Regions from separate parts of the Kocuria sp. CPCC 205297 genome, predicted to be linked through region 1. Evidence: riboswitches for the same ligand, from Rfam matches in the RefSeq annotation. Region 1 holds a riboswitch; the other holds the start of a gene.
The links. Region 1 has a riboswitch for S-adenosylmethionine ahead of RF650_RS12825 (ABC transporter ATP-binding protein). Riboswitches for the same ligand answer to the same signal wherever they lie in the genome.
Positions count from the first base shown of each region.

Region 2: another riboswitch for S-adenosylmethionine. It lies ahead of RF650_RS10295 (methylenetetrahydrofolate reductase); the one in region 1 lies ahead of RF650_RS12825 (ABC transporter ATP-binding protein).

Region 1 covers NZ_JAVKPY010000017.1:16,000-23,401, reverse strand. Annotated here, with positions in the region: gene RF650_RS12830 (aliphatic sulfonate ABC transporter substrate-binding protein) at 1-122, opposite strand, end outside; gene RF650_RS12825 (ABC transporter ATP-binding protein) at 127-930, opposite strand; SAM riboswitch class I at 938-1,029, opposite strand; SAM riboswitch class IV at 1,158-1,272, shown strand; gene RF650_RS12820 (LLM class flavin-dependent oxidoreductase) at 1,350-2,777, shown strand; gene RF650_RS12815 (SdpI family protein) at 3,063-3,455, shown strand; gene RF650_RS12810 (alcohol dehydrogenase) at 4,112-5,176, shown strand; gene cls (cardiolipin synthase) at 5,358-6,848, opposite strand; gene RF650_RS12800 (GNAT family N-acetyltransferase) at 6,862-7,377, opposite strand.
Region 2 covers NZ_JAVKPY010000010.1:1,999-9,400, reverse strand. Annotated here, with positions in the region: gene RF650_RS10300 (thermonuclease family protein) at 1-568, shown strand, start outside; SAM riboswitch class IV at 1,429-1,545, shown strand; gene RF650_RS10295 (methylenetetrahydrofolate reductase) at 1,590-2,579, shown strand; gene metE (5-methyltetrahydropteroyltriglutamate--homocysteine S-methyltransferase) at 2,777-5,266, shown strand; gene RF650_RS10285 (aminotransferase class I/II-fold pyridoxal phosphate-dependent enzyme) at 5,342-6,649, shown strand; gene RF650_RS10280 (cystathionine gamma-synthase) at 6,681-7,402, shown strand, end outside.

The sequences.
Region 1 (7,402 bases):
GCGGAACCGCCGGCCACACCGCGGCCCGGACCTTCGCCCTCCATGACGCATCCGCTCAGGGGCAGCGCCAGCGCGGACAGGCCGAGTGCCTGCAGTGCGCGGCGTCGGGACAACTGCGCCATGCGCTCAGCGCTCCACGCCGAGCAGGGCCAACAGGTGGGCGCGCAGTGCGGTGATCTCACTGTCCTCGCGGGAGCGCGGGCGGGCCAGCTCGGGGGAGATGATCTCGGCGATGGTCGCGGGGCCCGTGGCCGTTTCCCGCGCGAGCACCACCACGTGATCGGAGAGCACCAGGGCTTCCTCGACGTCGTGGGTGACCATGAGCACGGTCGTGGGATCGGCGCGGTGCACGTCCAGCAGCAGATCCTGCATCCTGATCCGGGACAGGGCGTCCAGGGCCCCGAAGGGCTCGTCCAACAGCAGGACCCGCGGGTTCCGTGCCAGGGCCCGGGCGAGGGATGCGCGCTGTGCCATGCCCCCGGAGATCTCCGAGGGACGGTGATTCGCGTGGTGGGACAGGCCGACGAGCTCCAACAGCTGCGCCACCCGCCGCTTCCCCTCCTGGGCGGGAGTCCCGTGGGGCAGACCCAGTGCCACGTTGCGCGCCACGCTGCGCCACGGCAGCAACCGCGGTTCCTGGAAGCCGACGGCGCAGCGCGGGTCGATCTCGCGCACCACCGAGTCGTCGATCCGGACTTCGCCCTCGCTCGCCGTGCCGAGCCCGGCCACGGCGCGTAGCAGGGTGGACTTGCCGCACCCCGAGGGGCCCAGGACGGAGACGATCTCGCCCGGACGCACCGTGAAGGTCACGTCCCTCAGGACCTCGTGGACATGCGCTCCGTGGTGTGCGGGGAAGGACTTGCCGACCCGGTCGAAGGTGACCGCCGCGGCGTCGACGGCAGATTCCGGGCGCGTGAGGACATGGCTCAATTCATCAACTCCATCGTTCCTGGCATTAGCACCTTGCCCGCGTGGGGCTGGTTGCTGCGACGTCAACGAGCCAGGTCTCTCAGCCGCTCCGGATGGGAACCCCACCATTGAACGGGCCGGGAGCCCGCGGGTGCAAATCGTGTGACGCGCCGGGGCGTCGTCGTGACGTGCCGTAACCCCAGGTGTTTCCGAGGACCGGGGATCCCCGTTAGGATCGATGTCACAACGATCACGAGTGCCGACGTTCAGCCCTGGCTTGTCGGACGGCAACCCTCTCCCGTAGCGGGGTGCCCCAGGTGAGGATCGGGCCGCATGACACACCGCATGCGGCAAGTACGGCGCCACACAAGCGCGCTGGACCCGCAAGGTAGGCCGCCGTAGGTGGTGCACGGGGCGCGGGTCGTGTTCCTGCTGAGGGGCTGACCGAGATGAGCAAACGGATTTCCGTCAACGCGTTCGACATGACCTGCGTGGATCACCAGAGCTTCGGGTTGTGGCGCCACCCGCGGTCCCGGGCCACCGAGTACAACACCATCGAGTACTGGACGGAGCTGGCCAAGCTGCTGGAGCGGGGCAAGTTCGACGCACTGTTCCTCGCGGACGTGGTGGGCATCTACGACATCTACAAGAACTCCGCGGCTCCGGCCGTGCGTGACGGGGCCCAGGTCCCGGTCAACGACCCGTTCATGCAGGTCTCGGCCATGGCCGCCGTGACCGAGCACCTGGGCTTCGGCGTGACGAGCGCGGTGACCTACGAGCAGCCCTACACCCTGGCCCGCAAGTACGCCACACTGGATCACCTCACCAAGGGCCGCGTGGGATTCAACGTGGTGACCTCCTACCTTCCGTCCGCTGCGGAGAACCAGGGCCTGCCGCGCCAGATCGAGCACGATACGCGTTACGAGATCGCGGAGGAGTTCCTGGACGTGTGCTACAAGCTCTGGGAGGGCTCGTGGGAGGAGGACGCCGTGGTTCAGAACCGTGAGACGGGTGTCTACGCGGATCCCACCAAGGTCCATCCCATCCGGCACAGCGGGGAGCACTTCACGGTTCCCGGAGCGGGGCTCACGGCACCGTCCCCGCAGCGCACACCGCTGATCTTCCAGGCCGGCGCGTCCTCGCGCGGGCAGGCGTTCGCGGGTAAGCATGCGGAAGCCGTGTTCATCGGCGGGTTGCGCCCGGACCTCACACGTTTCGTGACTGACAAGATCCGCGACCGGGCTCAGGCCGAGGGCCGCAGCCGTGACGACGTCAAGATCTACGCGATGCTCTCCGTGGTCGTCGCGGACACGGACGAGCAGGCCCAGGAGAAGTACCGCGATTACCTGCAATACGTGGACCTGGAGGCCTCCCAGGCGATCATCGGTGGGTGGTCCGGCGTGGACCTGTCCCAGTTCGACGAGGACGAGGCCCTGAACTACATCAAGACCGACTCCATCCAGTCCTTCCTGACCCCGTTCACGCTGCAGTCCAAGGACAAGCAGTGGACGCGCGAGGAGATCGCCAAGCACTGCGCCCTGGGCGGGATGGGTGCCGTGCTCGTGGGCTCCGCACAGACCGTCGCGGATCAGCTCGAGACCTGGGTGGACGAGGGCGGCCTGGACGGCATCAACCTGGCCTACCACGTGAGCCCCGGTTCCTTCGAGGACTTCGTCGAGTACGTGGTCCCCGAGTTGCAGAAGCGCGGGCGCTACCGCACCGAGTACGAGGGCACCACCCTGCGCGAGTCCCTCTACGGCGGCGGCCAGCCGCGGGTCAAGGACACCCACCCCGCCGCGAAGTACCGCGGCGCGTTCGTGGGCAAGCCCTCCGTCGCGGACACGCCGTCCCGCGAGCTGGTGGGCTGACACCTCCCTCCAACGACGACGCCGCTCGCGCCCGGTCCCGCAGGCCCGGCAGGGCGGCGTCGTCGACCCCGGTCACCGTGACCGCCCCATCCCTGGCGATGCGGAAGAGAGCGACCCCGTCACGACCTTGTGTCAGCTGACGACGACCAGGATTCCCCACTGGGTCCTGCCCTGCGGCGGAGCACCTTGCGGTGGAGGCGTTCGCGGATGACGTCACCGGATCCGCAGTGCCCGGATCCGTGACGACCGTAGGGTGGGGGAAATGCCCGTGACCCGGAGGGAACCGTGGACGAGGACCTGCTCGGAGTGATCATGCTGTCGTTCAGCACGGTCCTGGTGTGCGTCGTGACCGTGGTGACCGTCAGGGCAGCGGCCGTCGGCTCGCTCGATCGCAACGGGGCCGTGGGCCTCCGGACCCGGCACACGCGCGCGTCCGACGCCGCGTGGTCCGCGGGTCACGCCGCGGCCCTTCCGAGGGTGCGGTGGTCCGTTCCCGTGGCCGTGTGTGCCGTGGTGGCGGCGATCGTGTTGCTCGTTCTGGGGCGGCCCGAATGGGGCATCGTCGCCGGGCTGGTGGGTGTACTGCTGCAGGGCGCGGTGCTGGTGTCCGCCGTGGGGCCGGCCAACCGTGCCGCTCGGCGGGCCGCGCAAAAGTCGGCTCCAGAACCCCGCGCCTGAGACTGGGGCGCATCAGCGGCGTCGTCGACGGCGCGGCGGGCGTAGGGGGGCACGACGGGGCGCTCGCGGGGGGGCCTTCGCCGGAATGGAGAGCGGCCGGTGCGGGTGGCCAGGTTGCGGGTCAGTGACTCGCTTCGAGCTCCACGAGCAGGACACCGGCGGCGGCCCAGATCCCGTAGCTGACCCCCAGGGGCATCCCCGCGGCGCAGCACCAGGGTGAGACACATGAAGGCCCCGGCGTACCCCAGCACCACCACGGCGTACAGGGCGGGTTGTCCCAGGGCCGCCTTGATGCTGAGCGTCGCGGTGACCTCCGGGAGGACGGCCCCGGCCAGGAAGAGCCAGGCCATGACGTTGCCCTGCCTCATCACACCCGGTCCCGGCGGTTGCGAACACCGGCGACGGCGCGGTCGGGCGCTGTGGCGCTACTCGGGCAGGAGATCAACGCCGGTGAGCCTATAGCGGCGGCACCCGGAGCCACGCCGTGTGACCGAAGTCGGGCGGCGGCTGCCGTTGACCGCGCGGGGCGCGCGAGCGTCGTCGTCGTCCCTCGAACCGACGGGAGCGAGCCCGTGGACAATTGACCCCGGCGGCCTAGAGTGGTGACACAGCTTACATGGTAAGGCGACTTCCACATACGCTACGAAGGAGTAAACATGAAGGTTTTCGCGCACACGGAGCCGGGTGGAGCAGCCCAGGAACTCGAGGTGGAACAGCCCGAACTGGAAGGCTCCGCGGTCATGATCCGCGTGACCAACTCGGGGGTCTGCCACTCGGACGTGCACTGCCAGGACGGGTACTTCGACCTCGGCAGCGCCGGGCGCTACGAACTGACCGCGGCGGGCGCGCAGTACCCCGTGGTGCTCGGGCACGAGATCGTGGGTGAAGTCGTGGCCGCGGGACCGGACGCCACGGTGACGCCCGGGGACACCAAGTACATCGTGTTCCCGTGGATCGGTTGCGGCGAGTGCCAGGCCTGTTCGGAGGACCGCGAGAACTACTGCAGCGGGAAGAAGCGCAACCTCTCGGTGCAGCGCCGCGGCGGCTACGCAGAGGAGGTCCACGTGCCGGACGAGCGCTACCTGGTGCCGCTGGGCGACATCGACCCGTCCTTCGGCGCCACGCTCGCCTGCTCCGGCCTGACCTCCTACTCAGCGGTCAAGAAGATCATGCCGCTGCCCGCGGATAAGCCCGTGGCCGTGATCGGCGCGGGCGGTGTAGGGCTGATGACCATTGCGGTGCTCAAGGCCCTGGGTCACGAGAACATCGTGGCCGTGGACATGAGCGAGGCCGCGCTGAAGAACGCCCAGGCGGTGGGCGCGTCCGCCACGGTGGCCGTGGGCGGCGAGGACCTCGTGGGCGACATCGTCCGGGTCGGCGGGGAGAAGATTGCCGCGGCCATCGACCTCGTCAACAACGGGGACACCTCCAACGCCGCGCTCTTCGCCATGGCCAACGGCGGGACCCTGGTCAGCGTGGGCCTGTTCGGGGGCCAGTACCAGTTCCCCACCGCGCTCACCGCGTTCAACCTGCTGAACATCCGCGGCAATTTCGTGGGCAGTCTTCCCGAACTCAAGGAGCTCGTGGCGCTCGCCCAGGACACGGATCTGCCCAAGCCGCCCATCACGGAGCTCCCGCTCACCGCACAGGAGGTCAACTCCGCGCTGGACGGCCTGCGCAACCGCACGTTCAACGGCCGCGCGGTGCTCGTAGCGGGCTGATCCGCACCGGGCCCCGTGCCCACCGTGCACGACGACGCCGTCGCCACCCCGATCTCTGCGGGCGGCGACGGCGTTCGCGCACCCGGACGAGGAACGGACACTCGCGCCCGCCCCGGGCGGGCGGCACCGAGGGGACGGACCACGCCGCGCCCGGCCCCGCGGCGTCGTCGTCCGGGGCGCGTCAGAGCAGGCCGGAAGTAAGGCGGCAGACGTTCTCCACGAACTTGCGCCCCAGCGAGCGTTTCTCCCAGGCGTCCAGGTCCAAGAGGGTGGAGTTGGCGCGGAACTGCCCCACGACGTCCTCCATCCGGGTGCGGAACGACTCGTCCACGATCAGGACGGAGACCTCAAGGTCCAGCGCGAAGGAACGCTCGTCCATGTTGGAGGAACCGATCACGGAGACGATGTCGTCCACGAGCACGAACTTGGCGTGCAGCACGGTGGGGGAGCTGTAGCGGTAGATCTCCACCCCGGCGCGCGCGAGTTCGGAGTAGTACGAGTTCTGGGCGTGCTGCGCGAGGAACTGGTCCGAGGTCTCACCCACGAACAACTGCACCCGTACGCCCGCCTGGGCCTCCGTGGTGATGGCGTGGAGCAGGGACTCGTCCGGGACGAAGTACGGGCTGGAGATCACTACGCGGTGATTGGCGTTGTAGATCAGGTGGTTGAACAGGCGCAGGTTGTTCTCGGTCTCGAACCCGGGCCCGGACGGCACCACCTGGGCGTACATGGGCTCGGCCGTGTGCTCGAGCGCGGCGGGGGTCTCGTCCAGCAGGAGGTCGTCGGTTTCCGAGTACCAGTCCGAGACGAACACCGCGTTCAACTCGGTGACTACGGATCCCGTGCCCCGGACCATGAGGTCCTTCCACTCGAGGCCCTTCCGCAGGTTCTTCTTCTTGTTGTAGGAGCGGTGGATGATGTTCTGTGAGCCCGTGTAGGCTACCTGGCCGTCCACCACCAGGATCTTGCGGTGGTTGCGCAGGTCCGGGCGCTGCCACTCACCGCGCCACGGGCGGATGGGAAGCATGCGCCGCCACGGCACCCCGGAACGGTTGAACTGGCGGACCAGTTCCGCGTACCCCGGGTAACCCAGGGACCCCACGTGGTCGATCAGGATCCGCACGCGCACACCTCGTTCGTGGGCGCGGATCAGGGCATTGAGCAGCTCTCGGGAGACCTGGTCCACGGCCACGATGTAGAACTCGAAGTGCACGTAGTCCGTGGCGCGGTCCACGTCCCGGGCCATCCGGGCCATGGAATCGTGGTTATCGGTGAGGATCTCGAAGTCGTTACCGCCCACCATGGGCAGGGCACCCAGGTTCTGGTTCAGCTCCGCGGTGGTGCGCACCCATTCCGGGTACTCGGCGAGCTCGGGCCCCAGCGGGAGGCGCTCGGGGGTGTTCTCCTGGATCACGTGGTTCATCCGGGCCTGCTTGGCCATGCGTTTACGCGGTAACCGGGTGGAACCGATCACCACGAACAACAGGAGCCCCGCGTACGGCATCAGGAAGATGGCGAGCAACCACGCGAGCGCCACGGACGGACGGCGCTGATGGGGGATCCAGCCCAGGGCCAGGATCTTCAGGAGCAGGTCCAGGACCGCCAGGATGATGAGGATCCACTCCGGCAGGGTGTCCGCGGGGAGCAGGTCGAAGGGTATCCAGGGGTACATCCGTGACCGTTCGTCAGGGGCGCCGCAGGTAGTAGGTGTCCTCCGAGCCCTCGGAGGGTCGTTTCACGAACCCGCAGCGCACGAGCACCCGGCGTGCCGGTTCGTGGTCGGCCGGGACGGAGCCGTGCACCGCACGGATCCCGGGGTCCTCGAATGCGCGGTCCACGAGCGCGCGCAAGGCCTCGGTGGCCAGCCCCTGGTTCTGGTGCTCCGGGACGATGGCCCCCTTGATCTCCAGTTCGTGGTCCATGGCGGGTCCCGCGAACCCCGCGGCGCCGATGATCTGCCCCGAGCTGAGCCGGATCACGGCGAGCAGGGCGCAGTCGCTCTCCGTGAAGAAGTGCTCACCGGCCTCGATCGCCTCCCGGGCCCAGTCCTCGTTCTCGGGGGTGGGGAAACCCGGCGCGAACTGGGGCAGTCGTGAGCCCCCGGCCACGACCTCGAGTTCATCCGGTGTGAACGCGCGCAGCTCCAACCGCTGCGTGCGCAACGGCTGCGGCGGAACCGGCCGCGGCATGTCGTCCAACATGGCTCCCTCCGAGGGTTCTCGTGCT
Region 2 (7,402 bases), on a different contig from region 1:
CGGGCGCACCCTCGCCCGAGTGACCCGCGACGACGACGGGTTGAACGTCAACCAGGCACTCGTCAAGGCGGGCCTGGCAACGCCCATGACCGTGGGCGCCAACAGCACGTACCGGCGAGAGATGGACAGCGCGTACAACGTGGCCCAGGCCATGCAGGTCGGTTTCTTCGACCCGAAGCAGGACTGCGCACCGCCGGGGGAATCCGCATCCCCCGGCACCACAACTTCGAGCACCGCGAGCCCGAGCGCGACGCCGAGTCCCACCCCGTCCTCCACACCCACTCCCACGCCGACGCTCGAGGCGCCTCCCGCGGTCGTGGAGGACGAGGTCGCCGTGGGCGATCCGGCACCCCAACCCAATCCCGCTCCGCAACCAAGCTACAACTACGACCCCGCCCCCGCGCAGCCCGCGGCACCTCAGCTACCGGCCGCGCCCCGGGTACCTGCTGCCCCGCAGCTGCCGGCGGCACCCCACGTGCCCCCGGCTCCCGAGAGTGATGGCGGCTATCCCGGTTACACCGGCCCCCGGTGCTACGAACCGGGAGGCAAGGTCTGGCACCCGTGCTGAGTCGCTGATGACACGCCAAGGCGCGCCCAACCGATCGGTTGACCGGGTGGGCGTCCCTGCTTTTCGCCGCGCTTTCGTCACGCGGGTGCACCGGCGAGCCGCCGGATGCACGGCGGCCCGAACTCAGGGTTCCTGCGTGGACGACGTCGATCCCGGCAGGTCCCGGGGGTCGTGACGACCGGGGTTGGCGGTCGCGCTGCGCAAGGGGGACGGCGTCGTCCGCGGCGGGCGTGATGCCGTAGATGACCGCCATGTTCACACCCGGGGCCTGCCCCGACAACGGGCCGGCGGCGATCCGCAACGGAGTGCCATGTGCGTCGCGCGCCCCGGGGAAAGTCCCCAGCGTGGTCTCGTGCGTGGGGATCGCGGGGCTCGCGATGCCGGCGTCGGGCCGCAGCGACAGCATCAGGACCTTCTCGTGGCGGGCAACCCGGACGTCCCTCGTACGGTACTCGGGGGTGGAGGTCGCGGACGGAGCCACGGTCCAGTTCGTCGGGTATCGGAAACTCGTGGTCCCGCCCGGGGTCGTGAACGTCTGGGTGAGTGCCCCGGCCGTCACCGCCGCCTCGCTCGCGGTGGGCGTGGCGGTGACGGAGGGCGACGGCGTCACACTGTCCTGCTCCGAGGCTTCCGCGGTCGACGGCGCGACGGCTATCGAGCGCAAGACCCAGTTCTCGGCTCCCAACTCGGGCATCTTCATGTCCTGCACGTCGTGGGGCAGGATGACCACGGCAGGGCCCAGGTGCCCCCGTGCGGTCCAATCCGCCCGCTTGGGAAGACGAGCGCGGCGGGAGGCCGGCGGTTCCGTCATCGTTCGTGGGCCGCGTCGCGGGGCTGTGCTACGCTTACTCGTAACAAAGGATCATGAGTCCCGGCGCGAAGCTCTGGCTAGCCGGGCGGCAACCCTCCAGCTGTAGTGGGGTGCCCCAGATGAGGATCCGGCCGCCGCGCAACCGCGTGGTCGGCAAGTACGGCGCTCGGAGCTCGTCCTCCGGCGTCCTAAGGCCGGAGGATTTTTTATATGCCCGCACCCCTCGCAGCGTCAGAACCCGCGCCCGTGACTGGCCCGCCCACGGGGACGTCCTGGCTGGTCCGGCGCCCGCGCCGCTCCACGCTCGTCTCGTTCGAAGTGTTCCCGCCGCGGCCCACCGCGGACCCGGACACCGTGTGGCGCAACATCGACGCCATGGCCCAGGCCGGGCCGGATTTCTTCTCCGTCACCCACGGTCACGCCGGCCATCACGGCGTCTCCCGCGAGGCGCTGCGCCACCTGCGCCGCACGACCAAGACCCCGGTCATGGCGCACTTCACGTGCGGTGGCACGGACCGCGCGGGTCTCGAGCGCGCCGTGGACCAGTTGCTGGACGACGGCGTTCGCGACCTCCTCGCGCTGCGCGGCGACCCGCCCCTGGGTACCGGGGAATGGCGGACCCCCGCGGGTGGCCTGGGCCGGGCCTCCCAACTGGTGGAGCTGATCCGGGACGTCGAACGACGTCGCTTCGGCACCGGGTTCCGCCCGGGTCAGCGACCGCTGTCCGTGTCGGTGGCGTGCTACCCGTCCCCCGCGCGAGGCCGCGACTTCGAGGCGGATCTCGCGTCCCTGTGGGACAAGCAGGAGGCCGGCGCGGACTACGCGATCACGCAGGTGCTCTACGAACCCGAGGACTACGCCACGTTCCTGGAACGCGCGCGCTCGGAGGGCATCCACATCCCCGTGGTCGCCGGGCTCATGCCGCTGAGCAACCCGCAACGGTTGCAGCGCATGACCGAGATCACCGGGGTCCGGGTCCCGGAACGCCTCACCCGGTTCCTGCGCGCCGACACTCCTGAGGAACTGCGCCACCGAGGGGTCGCGGCCACCCTGTCCCTGATCGACGACCTCATGGATCTGGGCTGCGCCGGTTTCCACCTGTACACGTTCAACCGCCCCGAGGCGGCGCTGACCATCCTGGAGCACCTGCGGGTCCGGGATGCCGCACGCGAATACCGAGGCCGCAGCCCCGCGGCCTGACCGCCGCACCAGCCCCGACCGACCCGTGAACCGATCGTGTTGGCTTCGACCGCCACATCCGGGCAGGCCGAAAACCGTTCGTAGCGGCACCACCCACGCTGACGTTCCCCTTACCCCGCCGCGCCGGAGCACACCCGTTGCCGCGGCTCATCACACCCCCTAACCGCCATACCCCACACCAGCTCCGAGGAGTTCCCATGAGCACCCAGCCCGTCCCGTTCCCCGCCGCCACGATCCTGGGCTACCCCCGCATCGGCCCCGACCGCGAGCTCAAGCGCGCACTCGAGTCCTATTGGAAGGACCCGCAACAGCACCCCGCCACCACGGTGCTGGACACCCTCGCCCGGTTGCGTGAGCGCACCGCCACGCGATTGTCCGAACTCGGCCTCACCGCGGATCACGCTGTGCCGTCCGAGGGGTTCGCGGTGGACCACGTCCTGGACACGTCCCTGGCGCTGGGCGCGGTTCCCACGCGGTTCATCGCGGACGGCTACGAGCCCGCAGCCCCGGACACGCCCCGCGGGATCGAGCTGATCACGGCGTTGTCCCGCGGCACCGATCGGTTGGAGCCGCTCGAGATGACCAAGTGGTTCGACACCAACTACCACTACTACGTACCCGAGATCGGCCCGGACACCTCGTTGCGTGCGAACCCCGAGAGCCTCGTGTCCCGCTACCGGACCACCCTCGGGACCACCGGGATCACCACCCGCCCGGTCCTCGTGGGTCCCGTGAGCCTGCTCTTGCTCTCACGCCCCGAGACCACCGATGCCGTCGCGAGTCACCCCCTGCAGCGCCTCGACGACGTCGTGGCCGAATACGCCGCGATCCTGCGAGCCCTGGCCGAGGCCGGCGTCGAATGGGTGCAACTCGACGAGCCGGCCCTCGCCGCGGACGGGTGGAGTGTGGAACGCACCGAACTCGTGGCCGCCCTCGAGAGCGCCTACACCCAACTCTCGAACGAGCAACAGCGCCCCGCGATCCTCGTGACGGTGGGCTACGGCGATGCCGGCGAGGACGCCCAGCTCGCCCTGGCCCACACGAACGTCGACGCCCTGGCCATCGACCTCGACCGCGGGGACGTCCCCGGCAAGGAGGCACTCGAGGCATGGGGCGAACGCCCCGTCGTGGGCGGCGTCGTGGGCGGGCGCACCGTGTGGCGCACCGACCTCGCGCGCGCCGTCGAGACCCTGGACCGGCTGCGCGCCGCGGCCCGCGGGCCGGTGGCCGTGGGCACCGCGACGCCGCTGCTGCACGTCCCGCACGACGTCGCCCGCGAGACCGCGCTGGATCCGGACGTCACCAGCTGGGTCGCGTTCGCTGACCAGAAGGTGACCGAGGTGGTCGGGCTCGCGCGCGGCGTCGAGCACGGCTGGGATGCCATCCGGGACACCCTGGACGAGGACGCCACGATCCGCGCGGCCCGCGCCGAGCACCCGGCAACTCACAAGGCCGAGATCCGCGAGCGCACCGCCGCGGTGCAGGACGCGGACCGCCAGCGCGCGGACGCCGAACAGCGCCGCGCTGCCCAGCGCGACCGTCTGCGCTTGCCCGTGCTGCCCACCACGACCATCGGATCCTTCCCGCAGACGCCGCAGATCCGCAAGACCCGGGCGGACCACCGCGCGGGGCGGATCACGGAGGCCGAGTACACGGACGCGATCCGCGCGGAGATCGCCCACACGGTGCGCGTCCAGGAGGAACTGGGGCTCGACGTCCTGGTGCACGGCGAACCCGAGCGCAACGACATGGTGCAGTACTTCGCGGAGGGCCTGGACGGTTTCGTGACCACGCAGCACGGCTGGGTGCAGTCCTACGGATCGCGCTGCACGCGCCCGTCGATCCTGTTCGGGGACGTCTCGCGCCCCGCGCCCATCACGGTGGACTGGACCTCGTACGCCGCGTCCCTGACCGAGCGCCCCGTCAAGGGCATGTTGACCGGGCCGGTCACGATCCTCGCGTGGTCCTTCGTGCGCGACGACGCTCCGGCCGCCGAGGTCGCCGACCAGGTCGCACTCGCCCTGCGGGACGAGATCGCGGATCTCGAGCGCGCGGGAACGCCCGTGATCCAGGTGGACGAGCCCGCGCTGCGCGAGCTGCTGCCCCTGCGGGCGGCCGAGCGCCCGGCGTACCTCGAATGGTCCGTGGGGGCGTTCCGCCTGGCCACGGGCGGGGCGGCCACGGACACCCAGATCCACACCCACCTGTGCTATTCGGAGTTCGAGACCGTCCTGGACGCGATCGACGCCCTGGACGCGGACGTCACCACGCTCGAGGCGTCCCGCTCCGGTTCGGGCATCGTGACCGGGCTCGCGGCATCCGACTTCCCTCGGGACGTGGGTCCCGGCGTGTGGGACATCCACTCGCCCCGGGTCCCCACGTTCGAGGAGGTCGCGGGGCGCATCCGCCACGCGGCGCACGAGATCGGCGCCGAGCGCGTGTGGGTTAACCCCGACTGCGGGTTGAAGACCCGCGGCTGGCCCGAGACCGAGGCCGCACTGGACCGGCTGGTCGCCGCGGCGGTCACCGTGCGCGCGGAACTCTCCGCCGACGACGCCGCTCGGACGGCCGGCGCGCCCGCAGGTGCACCGGCGAACGTGGACCCGAACGACGCGACGACCGTGTCCGGGAGCGTCACTGTCGCCGCGTCGTCGACCCCTGCCGCGGATACTCCGGCGCAGCGCTGATTCACCCGTAAGGGAACGTCCACCCGGTGGCCGCCGCCGCGCGGCCACCGGGTGCGCCGAGGAAGGAAGAAGACCATGACCGCAGCCACCCCCGCACCGCTGGGCACACCCATCGTCCGGCCCATCCACCACAGTGCCGCGTACGCGTTCGAGACCCTGGCCGACGCCCGCGAGGTCTTCGCCCAGCGCGCGAGCGGTTTCACGTACGCCCGCACGGGTAATCCGAACGTCGCGGCGCTCGAGGCCGAGGTCGCGCGGCTGGAGGGAGGGGAATGCGCGGTCGCGACGTCGTCGGGACAAGCCGCGGTGAGCCTCGCTTTGCTCACGCTGACCGGGCCCGCGAAGGACGCGCACGTCGTCGTCTCCTCGCGGATCTACGGCGGGACGGTGGACCTGCTCACGGACACCCTCGCGGACACGGGCCTGGAGGTCACGTTCGCGGATCCCCGCGAACCGCAGCAGTGGGAGGATGCCCTGCGCCCCGGCACGCGCGTGTTCTTCCTCGAATCCGTGGCCAATCCGCTCACGGAACTGCCCGAACTCGAGGCGATCGCGGAGATCGCGCACCGCAACGGTGTGGTCGTGATCGTGGACAACACCGTGGCCACGCCGCACCTCTACACTCCCGGGCGCCACGGTGCGGACCTCGTGGTGCACTCGGCCACCAAGTACCTCTCGGGACACGGCGGGCCCCTGGGCGGTGTGCTCGTGGACACCGGGGCCTTCGACCCCACCGAGGACCCCGAACGGTGGCCGTGGCTGACCCGCAAGCACCACCGCTGGGGGGACCGTTCTCCCGTGGAGGTCTTCGGTGCCCGGCGTGCGCTGCTGGGTGTCGCCCGGTGCAAGTACCTCAACGACCTGGGCCCGTGCATGGGCGCGACCACGGCCCACGAGATCCTGCAGGGCATCACGACCCTGGGTGTGCGCGTGGAACGCCAGTCCGCCACGGCGGAGCGACTCGCCCTCACCCTGGCCGAGCATCCCGCGGTGGAGCGTGTCCACCACCCCCGCTTCGGGGATCCGCGACAGCAACAGCTGCGGGAGACCGGCGGCTACCGCGGGGTGGGCGGCGTGTTCTCGATCGACCTCAAGGGAACCCCGGAACAGGTCGAGCATGCCGTGAACTCGCTGCGTCTGATCAAACTCGCGGCCAACATCGGTGACGTCCGCACCCTCGTGGCGCACCCCGCGAGCATGACCCACTGCCGCCTCACGCCCGAGCAGTTCCGCGCGAGCGGGATCACCGAACGGACCCTGCGCGTGAGCGTGGGGCTCGAGGACGAAGCCGATCTCACGGCCGATCTCTTCCAAGCCCTGTCGGTCATCGCCCCGGCGCACGCACCGCAGCTCCGCTCGGCGTCGACCACCGCGGCCCACTGAGCTGCCCGCACCCCCCGAAGGAGACCACCCCATGATCCGCACCGACACCCGCCTGCCCGGACTCGCCACGCGCGCCATCCACGACGGCCAACAGCCCGACCCGACCACCGGCGCCGTGGTCCCGCCCATTTACCAGACCTCCACGTTCGTCCAGGACGGCGTGAACCAGTTCCGCACCGGGGGCCACGAATACAGCCGCGGTTCCAATCCCACACGCAACGGTTTCGAGGAACAGCTCGCCTCCCTCGAGCAGGGCACCCGGGCCTTCGCGTTCGCCTCCGGCATGGCCGCGGAGGACGCCTTGTTGCGCGCGGTCCTTGCCCCGGGGGATCACATCGTGCTCGCCTCGGACGTCTACGGCGGCACGTTCCGCCTCGTGGACCAGGTGCTGTCCAAGTGGGGTATCGAGCACGGCTTCGTGCCATCCGCCTCCGCGTCCGACGCCGCGGAGACCGTCCTCCCCGGACGCACCAAGGTCCTGTGGCTCGAGACGCCGTCCAACCCGTTGTTGCGCGTCGCGGACATCGCCGCGTGGGCGCAGGTGGCCGACGACGCCGACGCCCTCCTCGTCGTGGACAACACCTTCGCGTCCCCCGCCCTGCAGAACCCGCTCGTGCTCGGCGCCCACGTGGTCGTGCATTCCACGACCAAGTACATCGGCGGGCACTCGGACGTGCTCGGCGGTGCCGTGGTCGTGGGTGACACCGAGTGGCGGGGTCAGCCGCTGTCCGAGCTCATCGGGTTCCAGCAGTT